Linked DNA regions of Maricaulis maris. The protein of the gene in region 1 interacts with the protein of each later gene in a pairwise test. Links are inferred from orthologs where the notes say so. Each region holds a gene or a part of one and is shown on either strand. Other genes may lie near its edges. The genes, in order: AAA969_RS00610 and AAA969_RS07520.

Region 1 (6,760 bases):
TGGGGCCGGACGACTGTCGCGGCTCCACCCTTGCGGCCGTCTCCGCGGCCATGCCGGACTATCCCTTGCGGGCCTGGGATCGCGGTCGACAGGGCTGGGTTGTGATCCGGTTCCATGTCTATGCAGACGGCAGCGTCCACCGGGCCCGCGTCCACAGGGCCGTCCCCGATGGTCCTTTCAACCGGGCAACTGAACGGGCTGTTTCGAACTGGCAGTTCGCGCCGCTTGATGGCGTGGATGTGCTGGAAAACTGTGTCGTGATGTTCGAATTCCGCGCCGGTGAAGTCCACATCCGCTGACCGATCAGCTCGTGGCGCGTGCGCCCCGCGGTCCGCTCCGCAGTTTTTCTCCCGGCACCGGCGCGGCGGGGTATATAAGTTATCAGGGTTTTTGCCGCCCCGGGCATCGCCCGCGAGTCCCTGGGCCGGTATCATGGTGATTCGTGAGGCCCGCAAGCATTCGAGGGCGGGGGCGCACCCAGGGCGACATTGATGACCGGACAGACATTTCAGATCGTGACTCTCATCGTCACTATCGGCGCCGTAGCGTTTGCGCTTGCCGTGGGTCTCTGGGCCTTCCGTCTGACCTCTGGCGCGCGGGGCGCGCAGCTCATCTGGCGCCGCAAGCTCGCGGAACTGGAAGACCGGGTCGCGCGGGCCGACAGCGTGTTCGGAGCCCACCCCGGCCTTGTCCTGGTCTGGGACCAGCCGCCCGTTGACGAGACCGACACCGGCTGGGGCGCACCGCGCATCTTCGGATCCTCAGTGGCGCTCGCCTCGCTCCTGCGATTTGCCGAAGCCAATGACGGACCTAATCCGGCCGGCATCCTGATGGAGGGCCTGGCTGACTATGAGGCGCGCTCGGCCGGTGGTGACGAAACCACCTTGCGCCTTCGTTTTCACGAGCTGAGTCAGAAGGGTCAGCCCTTCTCCCTCACCATATTGGGGCCGAGCGGCCGCTTCCTTGAAGTCGATGGTCGCGCTGCCGGCACACAGCTTGTGGTCTGGCTGTCGGACGCAACGATCCGCGGTCTCGAGGAATCCGGTGCGCGTGGCCGGATCGAGGAGGCGCGTCGCCTGGTTTCCAAGGACCCGCTGGCTTTCCTGGACATGCTCGGCCGGGCCCCGGTCCCGGCCTGGCGGATGAATGCGACCGGCCGGATGGAGTGGGCCAACCAGGCCTATGTCAAAGCCGTCGAGGGCGACACGGTCGATGCGACGATCGACAGGCAGACGCTTCTGGACGCGGCCATGACCGAACTCGCCGCGCGCGCAACGACGGCCGGAGAACCGGTCGAGGACATGCGGATCGTGGTCATTGACGGCTCGCGTCGCGGTCTGAAGTTTCTGGTTTTCCCGGTGTCCGGCGGCGCGGCCGGCTTTGCGCTCGACGTCACCGATGGCGAGGAAGCCAAGGCCGCGCTCGCCCGTTTCCGCCGCGCCCATGACGACACCTTGAACCACATGGCCGAAGCGGTCGTGGTCTTCGATCGATCCAAGCGTCTGAACTTTCACAACAAGGCCTTCTCGAACCTGTTCAAGCTGGATGATGCCTGGCTCAATGATCGTCCGGGCCATGCCCAGTTCCTCGACCGGATGCGTGAGAAGCGCCTGCTTCCCGAGCAGGCCGATTTCGGCGCCTGGAAGACCGAGGAATTGGCGCGTTACGACGCACCGCCGACCGAGGAGACCCCGGACGAGCTCTGGCCGCTGCCCGATGGGCGCACACTTCGGGTCGCCCGTCAGCGCCACCCGCTGGGCGGTCTCATGCTGATTTTCGAGGACAAGACCGACGAGCTGGCCCTGCGTGCCCGTTACAACACGCTGATCAACGTCCAGCGCGCGACTCTCGACAAGCTGCACGAGGCGGTGGCCGTGTTCGGTGCCAATGGCCGCCTCCAGCTCAATAACTCGGCCTTCGAGGACCTGTGGGGCTTCGAGGCCGATGAGCTGGACGGGCAGCCGGACTTCGATGCCGTGTCTGAAACCTGCGCAGCCCTGTTCACGGATGACCGGGTCTGGACCGATATCAAGGCCCGCGTCACTGACCCCAGCCCGCAGGCGCGCAAGCAGGTCACCGGCGAAATGCGCCGCTCCGATGGCCGTGTCCTGACCTATCTCACGCGTCCCTTGCCCGATGGCGCGACCCTTATCTGCTGGGATGATGTCACCGATAGTCGCCGCATCGAGGAAGCCCTGCGGGAGCGCGCCGAAGCGCTCGAGACCTCGGAGCGGATCAAGACCGAGTTCGTCGAGCATGTGAGCTACCAATTGCGCACGCCGCTGACCACGATTGGCGGCTATGCCGACATGCTGGCGCAAGGCTTCGCTGGCGAGCTGACCGAACGCCAGAAGGACCCGATGTCGGCCATCCAGTCAGCGGCGGCGCATTTGGCCAAGCTGATTGATGACATTCTGGACGTTGCCGCGATTGATGCCGGCCAACTGGAGCTGGAACTCGGTGATGTCGATCTCGCTGACGTGGCGCGCGAAGCCGCCGACCTCGTCGCGGCCCGCGCCGATCATCACGCCATCAAGCTGACGGTTGATATCGAGGACGGGCTTGGCTTGCTGCGGGCGGACCGCAACAGGCTGAAACAGGTCTCGATGAATCTTCTGTCCAACGCCATCCGCCACGTCGCGACCGGCGGAGACGTCACCATCGGCGCTCGCCGCAATGGCGAGGACATCACGCTCTGGGTCAAGGATGACGGCGAGGGCATCGCGCCGGAGAAACAGGCCAGCGTGTTTGATCGCTTCGCCCGCGGTGAACGCGGTGGCGCCGGTCTCGGCCTGTCCCTCGTGAAGGAAATTGCCGAGCTGCATGGCGGCTGGGTCGAGCTTCAGTCGGAGCCGAAGCAGGGCACGCTGGTGTCCTGCCATCTGCCGCGGGAGCCACGCAGCTCTGCCGTGCCGCCGGAGCTCGATCTCACCAGTCGTGCCGTGACGCGCCTCGCCGGCGACCGGGCCCGCGCCGAATAGGCCGGCCACCCGCTCGTTCTGGCGATAGCGTCGAATGTGGGCCTCAGCCCTGTTTTTTCGGCATCCGAACGATCAGGCCGTCGAGCATGTCGGCGACCTTGATCTGGCAAGACAGCCGCGAGGTCTCCTGGACCTCCTCGGCGAAGTCGAGCATCGACTCTTCCATCGTCTCGCGCGAACCCGTCTTGTCGGCCCAGGCCGGGTCGACATAGACGTGGCAGGTGGCACAGGCACAGGCGCCGCCGCAATCCGCGTCGATGCCCGGGACCAGATTGCGCACTGCGCCTTCCATCACGGTCAGTCCGGTGGCCACGTCGATAACGTGTTCGGTTCCGTTGTGCTCGATATAGGTAATCTTCGGCATGCCAGTCTCCGTTGGATGCAGAGCACATGAACAGCGTTCACCGCCGAGTCAAGATTCAGCCTCACCGCTTGCCGTGACGGGCGGGCTTCGCTAAGCGCAATCCATGGGTAATTCCAACACTGTTTCCTTGCCCGATCTGGCGGCAACGCAGGCACTGGCCCTCCGGCTCGCCCGGGCGCTTCAGCCCGGCGACACGGTCTTCCTGACCGGCGACCTCGGGGCCGGAAAGACTACCTTCGCCCGGACCATCATCCGCGAATTGTGCGGCGTCGAGGACGCGCCCAGTCCGACCTACACGATCATCCAGACCTATGACCTCGACGACGGAGAGCTTTGGCATGCCGACCTCTACCGGATCGAGGAGGCCGGCGAGCTTGACGAGCTGGGTCTGGAGGATGCCTTCGGTGAAGTGGCGCTTCTGATTGAATGGCCGGACCGCCTCTTCGGCCTTGTCCCGGAAGACCGGCTCGAAGTGACGCTTGAAATGGTCGGGGAAAGCGCGGGCGATGCCATGGACACGCCGCGGCGGGCTGGCTTAACAGGGTTTGGCGAGTGGGAGACACGCCTTGACGATATCTGACCGCCAGGCCGCAATGACGGCCTTCCTCGAGGCCGCCGGCTGGGCCGATGCTGTGCACCATCCCTTGCCGGGCGATGCCTCAACGCGACGCTATATCCGGTTGGAGCGCGCCGGGGAGCGCGGTGGTGAGCGAGCCATGTTGATGGACGCGCCGGCCGCTGCCGAAGCGCCTGTTTGTCCGCCTGATGCCAGCCCGGAAGAGCGCGCGGCGCTGGGCTATAATGCGGTGGCCCGGCTGGCCGGGTCCAATCTGATCGCCTTTGCCGGTCTCGCCGACGCCCTGTGCGAGCGCGGGTTTTCAGCGCCGACCATCCTCGCCAGCGATGTCGAGGCGGGGTTTCTCCTGCTGGAGGATCTCGGCGATGACCTGATTGCCCGTCTTCTGCCCGGCGATCTGCATGAGGGGACGCTCTATGCACGCGCCGTTGATGTTCTGGCGGCCATCTACCGGTCCAGTTTCCCGGCCGCTGTGGAGCGCGACGGCCAATCCTGGCCGCTGCTGGGCTATGACGCGACGGCGTTGCAGGCGGAAGCCGACCTCTTTCTCGACTGGTTCCTGGCCAAGCAAGCCGGGGTCACACTGGATGACGCTGCTCGCGCCGACTGGCAGGCGATCTGGGCGCGGGCCTTCAAGCGGCTCGATCATTGTCCGCCGGGTCTCGTTTTGCGCGACTTTCACGCCGAGAACCTGATCTATCTCCCGGACCGGGATGGCGAGGCCAATATCGGCCTGCTCGACTTCCAGGACGCGCTGATGGGGCATCCTGCCTACGACCTCGTCTCGCTGCTCGAGGATGCCCGCCGCAATGTCGAGCGCAAGCTCGCGGTGCCGCTCAAGGCGCGCTTTGTCGAGCAGGCCGGGATCGCCGATGCCGCCGGCTTCGACGCGGCCTATGCCGTGCTCGGTGCCCAGCGCAATGCCAAGATCCTCGGCATTTTTGTCCGGCTGGCCGTCCGCGATGGCAAGCAGCGCTATCTCGATCTGCTGCCGCGGGTCGCGCGCCACTTCGTTGCCGATCTTCAGCACCCGGCCCTGATGCCGCTTCACATGTGGGTGAAATCCCACGCCCCGCAGGTCTTCGCGGAAGCGCACAAATGATCGAGATCCGCACCGCCATGGCGCTCGCCGCCGGCCTGGGAACGCGGATGCGTCCGATCACCAATGAGCGCCCGAAAGCGCTGGTTGAGGTTGGGGGCAAGACCCTGCTCGACTGGGCGCTGGACCGGTATGCCGCGGCCGGTGTCGAGCGCTGCGTGGTCAATATCCACCATTTCGCGGATATGATGGAAGCCCATCTTGCGGACCGGACCGGTGCACCCGCGGTGACAATCTCGGACGAACGCGGTGCGGTGCTCGAAACCGGAGGCGGTGTCGTCAAGGCGCTGCCGGAGCTGGGCAGCGATCCGGTCTTCATCAGCAATATCGACGCGATCTGGGAGGAGGCGGGTGCCGCCTCGCTGGACAGTCTCCGCGCCGCATGGCAGCCGGACCAGATGGATGCGCTGCTGCTCCTTGCTCCGATGAATGCCACGCTCGGCTTTGACGGCCCGGGCGATGCCTTTCTGGAGGGCAATGGCCGGGTCCGTTTCCGGGGTGATGCGCCGGCCGCTCCCTATGCCTATGCCGGTGTGCAGATCCTCAATCCTGCCATTCTTGCCGGGCGACCGGTCAGCCGATTCTCGATGATGGAGGTCTGGCGTGATCTGTCGGAGCGGGGGCGGCTGCACGGTGTCGTGCTGCCGGCCTTCTGGATGCATGTCGGTGATCCCGGCGCCCTGGCCGACGCGGAAGCACGGCTGGCGCGGTGACGGCCCGGCTGTTCAATACGCCCGGACCCAGCGTCTACACCCTGCCGCCACAGTCTGACTTCCTGCGTGAGATCGCCACAACGCTGCGCGACGAGTTCAACGCGGTCGCCGACCCCGATGCCCTGACGCGCCTGCTCATCCTCACGCCGACCCGGCGGGCGGCCAAGGCGCTCGGCGATGTCTTCGCGGACCTCGCCGGCAATGGGGTGGCGCTGCTGCCGCTGATCCGGCCGATCGGCGATGTCGATGTCGACGATCCGCCCTTCGAACCGGGTGAGCTGGCCGGTCTGGCCGCTCCGGCGATCTCGCCGGAACGCCGGCGCTACGAGTTGGCGCGGCTGATCCTCGCCAAGGAGAAGGCTCTCTCCCGACCGATCGGTGTCGGCGGTGCGCTGGCGCTGGCGGACTCGCTGGCGGCGCTGCTTGATGATCTCGCGACCGAGGATGTCAGCGACCTCTCGGCGCTTCAGGAGGCGGTGACCACCTATCTGCCGGCGGATCGCCGCGAAGCGGTCGAGTTCCTCGAGATCGTTCAGCATATCTGGCCCGCGCGTCTGGCCGAGCTGGGTTTGACCGATGGCGCGCATCGACGCTCGCTGGTCCTGCACGAGCTGGTCGCGCGCTGGACGCGGCAGGCGCCGGACCATCCGGTTCTCGCGGTTGGCTCGACCGGCTCGATCCCTGCGGCGCGCAAGCTGATGGGCGTGATCGCCGGTCTGGAGCATGGCGCCGTGGTTCTGCCCGGGGTCGACTGGGATGCCGATGACAGCGCCTGGGACTCGATCGCTGATGATCACCCGCAATGGGCGATGAAAACCTTCCTCGCGGAGGCCGGGGTCGATCGCAAGGACCTGCCGGCCTGGCCGGGGGCTGCCGAAGACCATGCGGCCGAGCGCCGCCGGCGCCTGATCGCCGAGGCCTTGCGACCAGCCGACACGACCGATGCCTGGCTCAAGCGTATTGCGGCCCTGAAGGAGCGCTTTGGCGAAACCTTCTTCTCCGAGGGCATGGAGGGGCTCAGCCTGG
Region 2 (6,613 bases), 1.5 Mb from region 1 along the record:
CGGCACGGTGAACGAGGTGGCCCGCATCAATGCGATTGCCAAGACGCAGGACGTCCCCGTTCTGCTGGATGGTTCCCAGTCCGCCGTCCACCTGCCGGTCGACGTTCAGGCGCTGGAATGCGACTTCTTTGTCTTTACCGGGCACAAGCTCTACGGACCGTCAGGCATTGGCGCGCTCTATGCCAAGGGCGACTGGCTCGACCGCCTGCCGCCTTACATGGGCGGCGGCGAGATGATCGCCGATGTCTTTGAAGACCATGTCACCTTTGCCGATGCCCCGAACAAGTTCGAGGCCGGCACGCCGGCGATTGCCGACGCCATCGGGCTTGGTGCCGCCATTCGCTGGCTGGAGCGCCACGACCGCATGGCGATCCTGGAGCATGAGCGCACCCTGCTTGATCGGGCGATGACCGGCCTGGCAGAGATTGACGGTCTGCGCGTCTTCGGGACGGCCCAGGAGAAGGGGGCTATCATCAGCTTTGCGCTGGAGGGGGCCCACCCCCACGATGTCGCACAAATCCTCGACAAGTACGGCGTTGCCGTGCGAGCCGGCCATCATTGCGCACAACCGCTCATGCGGCGATTGGGGGTCGGATCGACCGCCCGCGCCAGTTTTGCCATCTACAACACGATCGAAGAGGCCGATGCGTTTGTCGACGCATTGAAAAAGGCCCGTGACTTCCTCATCTAGGATCTATCATGACTGACCGAACCGACCGCGATGTGATCGACCTGTCTGCCCCGGCTGCGCCAGCGGCACCGGTTACCGAGGAGCCTGTGGCCAAGCCCGCCGACGGAACCGGCGCGATCCCGGCGGGCGAGCTTGCCCGTATTACGGATGATATCGTGACGGCGCTGAAGAGCGTCTACGATCCGGAAATTCCGGTCGACATCTATGAGCTCGGGCTGATCTACAAGGTCGACCTGGAAGACGATCGGACCCTGAAGGTGCAGATGTCGCTGACCGCTCCGGGTTGCCCGGTGGCTGGCGAGATGCCCGGCTGGGTTCAGGATGCTGTCGAGAAGGTCGATGGCGTCGAGAAGGCGCTGGTTGATCTGACCTTTGATCCCCCCTGGACACCCGACCGGATGTCCGACGAAGCGCGTCTCGCGCTCAACATGTTCTAGGAGGCCAATGTGGCTGTACGTGAACGTCCCAAGGCTGTGTCCCTGACCGAAGCCGCTGCCGATCGCGTCAAGGCGCTGATGGCGCAGCGTGGCGCCGGCTTCCTGCGCGTCGGGGTCAAGAATGGCGGCTGCGCCGGCATGGAATACGAGATGGCCTACGTGGAAGCGCCGGGGCCGCTGGATGAACGCGTGGAGGACCAGGGCGTGGAGATCGTCCTGGAGTCCAAGGCTCTGCTCTTCCTGCTTGGCACGCAGATCGATTATGAAATCTCCCCGTTGCACGCGAAATTCGTGTTCAACAATCCCAACCAGACCGATGCCTGCGGCTGCGGGGAAAGCGTGACCATCGTCCCGGTCAAGGAAGTCTGATCCGTTTTGAAGCTCATCATCTCGATCCCGTCACCCTATTCCCGCAAATGTCGCGTCATGGTGCGTGAGCTGGGGCTGGGTGAGCGGGTGGAGGAGGCTGAGTCCCATCCCTTTGATGATGACCCCGAACTGCTGAAAGCCAATCCGCTTGGCCGTGTTCCCTGCCTTATTCTCGATGATGGTCAGGCGCTGACCGAGAGCGCTGTGATTGCCGATTACCTGTGCGAGCAGGTTGGAAACCCCTGGCCCCGTGACTGGAACGACCGCCGGCTGGAAGCACTGGGCAATGGACTGCTTGATCTGTCCGTGGCCCGCCGCGTCGAAATGGTTCGCGACGAAGGGATCCAGTCTGCTTACTGGATTGGTCGGCGCGAGCGCGGGATCATGAGGGCGCTTGATCAGCTGGAAGCGGCCATTGGCACACTCGCCACGACGCTGGCGCAAGGACCGCTGACACTGGCCGTCGCGCTCTCCTATCTGGATTTCCGCTACCCCGAGAGCGATTGGCGAAGTGGTCGGCCCCGTCTGGCCTCGCTTTTGGAGGCTTGGGAGGAACGGCTCAGCTTCGCGCAAACCCGACCCGTCGGCTGAAGCAGACATGAAAAGGCCGCCTGCGAGGGCGGCCTGTTCGGTCGTTATGTGTCAGGTGGTGTCTCAGGCTGCGGCGCTGCGGGAGCGGTTGCGACCGTCATCGGTGGTCGTCCTGTTGCGGCCTTCGGTCTTGGACCGGTAGAGGTTCGTGTCAGAGCGTTCGATCAGGTCCTCGATCGACTCACCTTCCTGGTAGGTCGCGATGCCAAGCGATACGGTAATCGTACCAAGGTCCTCATTGGTGGACTTGCGCAGCAATTTCTTTGATTCGACCGTGCGCCGGATCTTTTCGGCGACCTGCTCAGCGACATTGGGTGCCGTGTTCGGCATCACAATGCCGAATTCCTCCCCGCCATAACGTGCCACGAGATGGTGCTCGCCCGCATGCCGGGTCAGGCAGCCGGCGACGAAGCGAATGATCTGGTCGCCGGTCTGGTGGCCCCAGGTGTCGTTGAAGCGCTTGAAGAAATCGATATCGCACAGGATCAGGCTGAGCGGCTGCTTCTTGGTCTCGGCATCGCGGCGGGCGCGACGCAAGGATTCGTCAAAACGCTTGCGGTTTGCGATGCCGGTGAGGGCATCGGTCATGGCTTCTTCGCGCACTTTTTCCAGGTGCGAGCGCAATTGCGTGACTTCATTGGATGTCGCTTGCAGGCGGTCTTCCAGAGCCTGGCTGCGGCGCTGCATCCGGGCGGTGGCAGAGACCAGACTTTCGACCAGGCGCTTCATTCCCGGTGCGTCCGGATTGGTGGTCGAGAGTTCGTTGCTGGCACCCTCAAGGGCCTTGCCATAAGCGGCGGTGTCGCGCTCGGCGGCTTCGAGGGTCTGCTGGACGGCGCCAAGCTCGCGGCACATCACGCCGCCGCTCTCCAGGATCGCATCCTGGATCGCCTTCCACTGGAAATACTGCTCGAACAGCTCGGCGTTAACGCTGTCGTTGAAACCCTCGCCTGACTCGATTTGAGCCTTCAGCGTCTCACACAGCTCCGGATTGGTGTCGCTGGCAAAGCAGATCCACACTGCATAGTTTTCAGGTGTCGGCGCGATGCCGAATTGTTCCATGAGATCCAGCGCCTTAAGCGCGAACTCACGTCCGTCTTTACCAAGCAGTCGACCGTTCACCAGAAATTCCTTTCCTGCGGAAGCGAATGACTTCGCCCTGCGGTGATTGGCAAGCTAAACCGCAAAGGGAAAGAAGTGGTAAAAATCGATCATACAGTATGAACAGGCACTGCATCGGGCCCGATCAGGGCGGTGTGATGGCTTAGCGAGCCATCACTTTCCGGCATTCATGAAGCCTGGAACATGGTCGCCAAACCCGACAACCGAACGGTCCTGGTCAGAGCCGCGCTCGCGTCTTTGACCGGGTTTGCGGTTGGATGGTCTTGGGCTGGCCGTACCGGAATCCCGTTGCTGAGGCGGCTTTGCAGCGGCCGGCTCGGGCGAGGTTGGTTCCGGTTTGCGGGCTTCGCGCGACTTGACGGGTCTTGGCTTGGCCTCGGCCTCAACAGCCGGGGCCGGAGCCGGGGTCGGCGCTGGAGACGCTGCCGGTGCCGCATCCTCTGTCGTCTGGGCGTCCGCAGAGCCGGGCTTGCGAGTGCGGCCGCCGGAACTGCGCTCGGAGCGGGCTCCGGAACGGGCCGATGTACCACGGGTCCGGCCGCCGGATGCGCCAGAATCCGGCGCAGCTTTCGCCGGTGCCTCGGAATTGACGCCGTCCAGGACGAGTTCCGGGATGTCTTCCTTGATCAGCTTCAGCACGGCGGCCAGGTTTTTCTCATCACCGGGTGCAAAGATTGTCACGGATTCCCCGGACTTGCCCGCCCGTCCGGTACGTCCGATGCGGTGGACATAATCGTCGGCGTGGTGCGGCATGTCGTAATTGAAGACATGGCTCACGTCCGGGATATCGAGCCCGCGTGCCGCGACATCACTGGCAACGAGGAAACGAAGGGTCCCCGCCTTGAAATCCGCCAGGGTCTGCGTGCGGGCTGATTGATCGAGATCGCCGTGGATCGGCGCAGCCGAGAAACCGTGGCGCTGGAGCGAGCGCGCGACGATGTCCACATCACGTTTGCGGTTCGAGAAGATAATGCCGTTCTTGACCTCTTCGCGGGACATGGCGGCGCGCAGGGCGTCCCGCTTGGCCTTTCCGGAATTGTCTTTCAGGCGGATCATCAGCTGCTTGATATTGACCGCCGTTTGCGCCGGGCGCGAGGTTTCCACGCGAACAGGGTCGCGCAGGAACCGATCGACCAGGCTCTGGATTTCCTTCGGCATTGTGGCCGAGAAGAAAAGGGTCTGACGGCGCGGAGGCGGCGGGATGAGCGAGAAGATTTTCTCGAGATCCGGGATGAAGCCCATGTCGAGCATGCGGTCGGCTTCATCAACCACCAGCATCTGGACACCGTTCATCAGCAGTTTGCCGCGCCCGAAATGGTCGAGCAGACGACCCGGGGTCGCGATCAGGACATCGGCGCCCTTGTTGAGGATTTCTTCTTGCGGGCCGAAGGCGACGCCGCCGATCAGCAAGGCCATCGAGAGCTTCTGACCTTTCGAATAGGTCTCGAAATTCTCGGCGCACTGGGCCGCCAGCTCGCGGGTCGGTGCAATGATGAGGGAGCGCGGCATGCGGGCCTTGGCGCGGCCACGTGACAGGCGCTCGATCAGGGGCAGGGTGAAGGACGCGGTCTTGCCGGTTCCCGTCTGCGCAATACCAAGCACGTCGCGTCCGGCAAGCGCCGGAGGAATGGCGCCGGCCTGGATCGGGGTCGGTTCGCTATAGCCAGCTTGTTCGATGGCTTCGAGTAGTTTTGGGCTCAGACCCAGTTCTGCGAACGTCATGGCGTCCTTTGGTTTGCATTAAAATCACGACGGCCGCGCCAGAGTGGCGCGGCCGCTTGGTGAGCGCAAAATACGGGGGACCTGCTGCAAGTCAACGCAACAAGGCTGATCCCTAGCGCCGATAGGCGTATGGCGTGTCGTCCGTGATATTGATGTAACGGTCCCGCAGGCGGGTCTGCCGCGAATCCATCTCGGTCGGCTCGCCATCGATCAGCACCGCGATCGGTGAGCTCATCACTTCCAGCGGATCACCGTCCCAGACCACGACGTCGCCGGCATAGCCGGTCGCCAAGGCCCCATAACGGTCTCCCACGCCATAGATTTCGGCGGGCGTGAGCGTGATCGAACGGAAAGCCTGGTCCCAGGCGACACCGTTGGCGACGGCATTGCCGGCATGCTGGGTGATCAGGCGGGCGTTGTAATAGCCGTCCGATGTCAGCGTGGTGTAGGCCACCGTCACGCCTGCGGCGTGAAGACGGCGGGCGCCATCCAGCGTCGCGGCGATCTCGTCGAAGGAGGCCGGCAGGTTGCGCAGCGGGTCAAGCATCACCGGGATCCCGGCTGCGGCCAGTTCATCGGCCACCATCCAGGCTTCAGCCCCGCCTTCGATGATGATCTGAACCGGAGCATTCTCCGCCTGGAAGCGGATGGCCCGGTGCAGGTCCACGGCGCGGTCGATATTGAGCACCAGCGGCACGCGGCCACGAACGACCGGCAGCAAGGCCTGGGCATCATAGCGGTTCAGCGCGTCGCCTTGATGATCCGCCGAGAACCGACCCGGATAGCCGCGGGCATCGCTGAAGGCGGCTTCCAGGAAGGCCCAGGCAGCAGGGCGGGAGCCGCCGGCAGTCGAGGCGCCGGACTGGCTGAGATCGGCGAACACGAAGCTGCCGCTCTGGAATACCGAGTTAGCGTCGCCGCCGGTCTCCACCAGTGCACCCTGGCCGGCAAAGATATTGTGGCCGGTCGAGGGATAGATGGCAGCCCGGGTGATTCCGCGCATGCGCGTCGAGGCAATGTGTGTGCCCATCGGATTGAAGCCGTCGCTGACGTCGAGGGCGACCGAGTAAGGCGAATCGTCGGCGCCTGCATCCGTGGTCGAACCCTCGAGCGCGACTTCAATGAGACCGATCTGGGTGTAGGGCGCGAACAGGCCCGGGGTGATCCATCCCCCATTGGCGTCGATGATTTCGGTGCCGTTGGGGATGCTCACATCGGTTCCGACCGCGACGATATTGCCGTCACGCACCAGGACGGTGCCGTTGGCAAGAATGCCCTGGTCGGAATTGGTGACGACCCGGCCATTGGTGACCGCGTAGCTCTGGGCGAGGCTGGGTGCTGTGCTGGCGAGTGCCAGGGCGAGCACGGGAAGAATGGTTTTCATTATTGGTCTCCCTCGCCGGGCTGGCCGAGCATGAAGTCACGCACCGGCTGCAGGCTTTCATCGCGGCGATCATAGCTCATGGCGCCATCGATCCAGACCTGGTCTGCCCGCGTGTAGGTGGAATAGGGATTGCCGGACCACAGCACGACGTCTGCGCGCAGGCCGGGCTGAAGGCTGCCGGTCTGATCGGCAATGCCAAGCGCCTGGGCCGGGTTGGACGAGAGCCATTGCCAGGCTTCGCCGTCGGATATCTCAAGCCCGGCGCGACGACCGTCACCCAACGCCTTTGCGACTTCC

What was found.
Region 2: the proteins of AAA969_RS00610 (region 1) and AAA969_RS07520 interact in binary tests that used the Escherichia coli proteins (3 or more experiments, as listed by UniProt). The link is inferred for Maricaulis maris from one-to-one orthologs.

Annotation. Positions count from the first base shown.
Region 1 is NZ_AP027270.1:118,431-125,190, forward strand. What follows is about bases 1,686-4,649. They hold AAA969_RS00610 (2Fe-2S iron-sulfur cluster-binding protein), read right to left. Parts: upstream 3,346-4,649; coding sequence 3,025-3,345; downstream 1,686-3,024. Other genes in these bases: AAA969_RS00605 (PAS domain-containing sensor histidine kinase), read left to right, coding at 1,686-2,981; tsaE (tRNA (adenosine(37)-N6)-threonylcarbamoyltransferase complex ATPase subunit type 1 TsaE), read left to right, coding at 3,449-3,925; AAA969_RS00620 (aminoglycoside phosphotransferase family protein), read left to right, coding at 3,912-4,649. Also shown: AAA969_RS00600 (energy transducer TonB), read left to right, coding at 1-299; more of AAA969_RS00605, read left to right, coding at 492-1,685; more of AAA969_RS00620, read left to right, coding at 4,650-5,024; AAA969_RS00625 (nucleotidyltransferase family protein), read left to right, coding at 5,021-5,734; double-strand break repair protein AddB, read left to right, coding at 5,731-6,760. UniProt on the Escherichia coli protein: Ferredoxin are iron-sulfur proteins that transfer electrons in a wide variety of metabolic reactions. Although the function of this ferredoxin is unknown it is probable that it has a role as a cellular electron transfer protein.
Region 2 is NZ_AP027270.1:1,608,132-1,614,744, reverse strand. Bases 1-2,817 are described here. They hold AAA969_RS07520 (HesB/IscA family protein), read left to right. Parts: upstream 1-1,137; coding sequence 1,138-1,497; downstream 1,498-2,817. Other genes in these bases: AAA969_RS07510 (GGDEF domain-containing protein), read right to left, coding at 2,152-2,817; AAA969_RS07515 (glutathione S-transferase N-terminal domain-containing protein), read left to right, coding at 1,504-2,088; AAA969_RS07525 (SUF system Fe-S cluster assembly protein), read left to right, coding at 700-1,128; AAA969_RS07530 (cysteine desulfurase), read left to right, coding at 1-691. Also shown: more of AAA969_RS07510, read right to left, coding at 2,818-3,210; AAA969_RS07505 (DEAD/DEAH box helicase), read right to left, coding at 3,364-4,932; AAA969_RS07500 (amidohydrolase family protein), read right to left, coding at 5,045-6,316; AAA969_RS07495 (amidohydrolase), read right to left, coding at 6,316-6,613. UniProt on the Escherichia coli protein: Is able to transfer iron-sulfur clusters to apo-ferredoxin. Multiple cycles of [2Fe2S] cluster formation and transfer are observed, suggesting that IscA acts catalytically.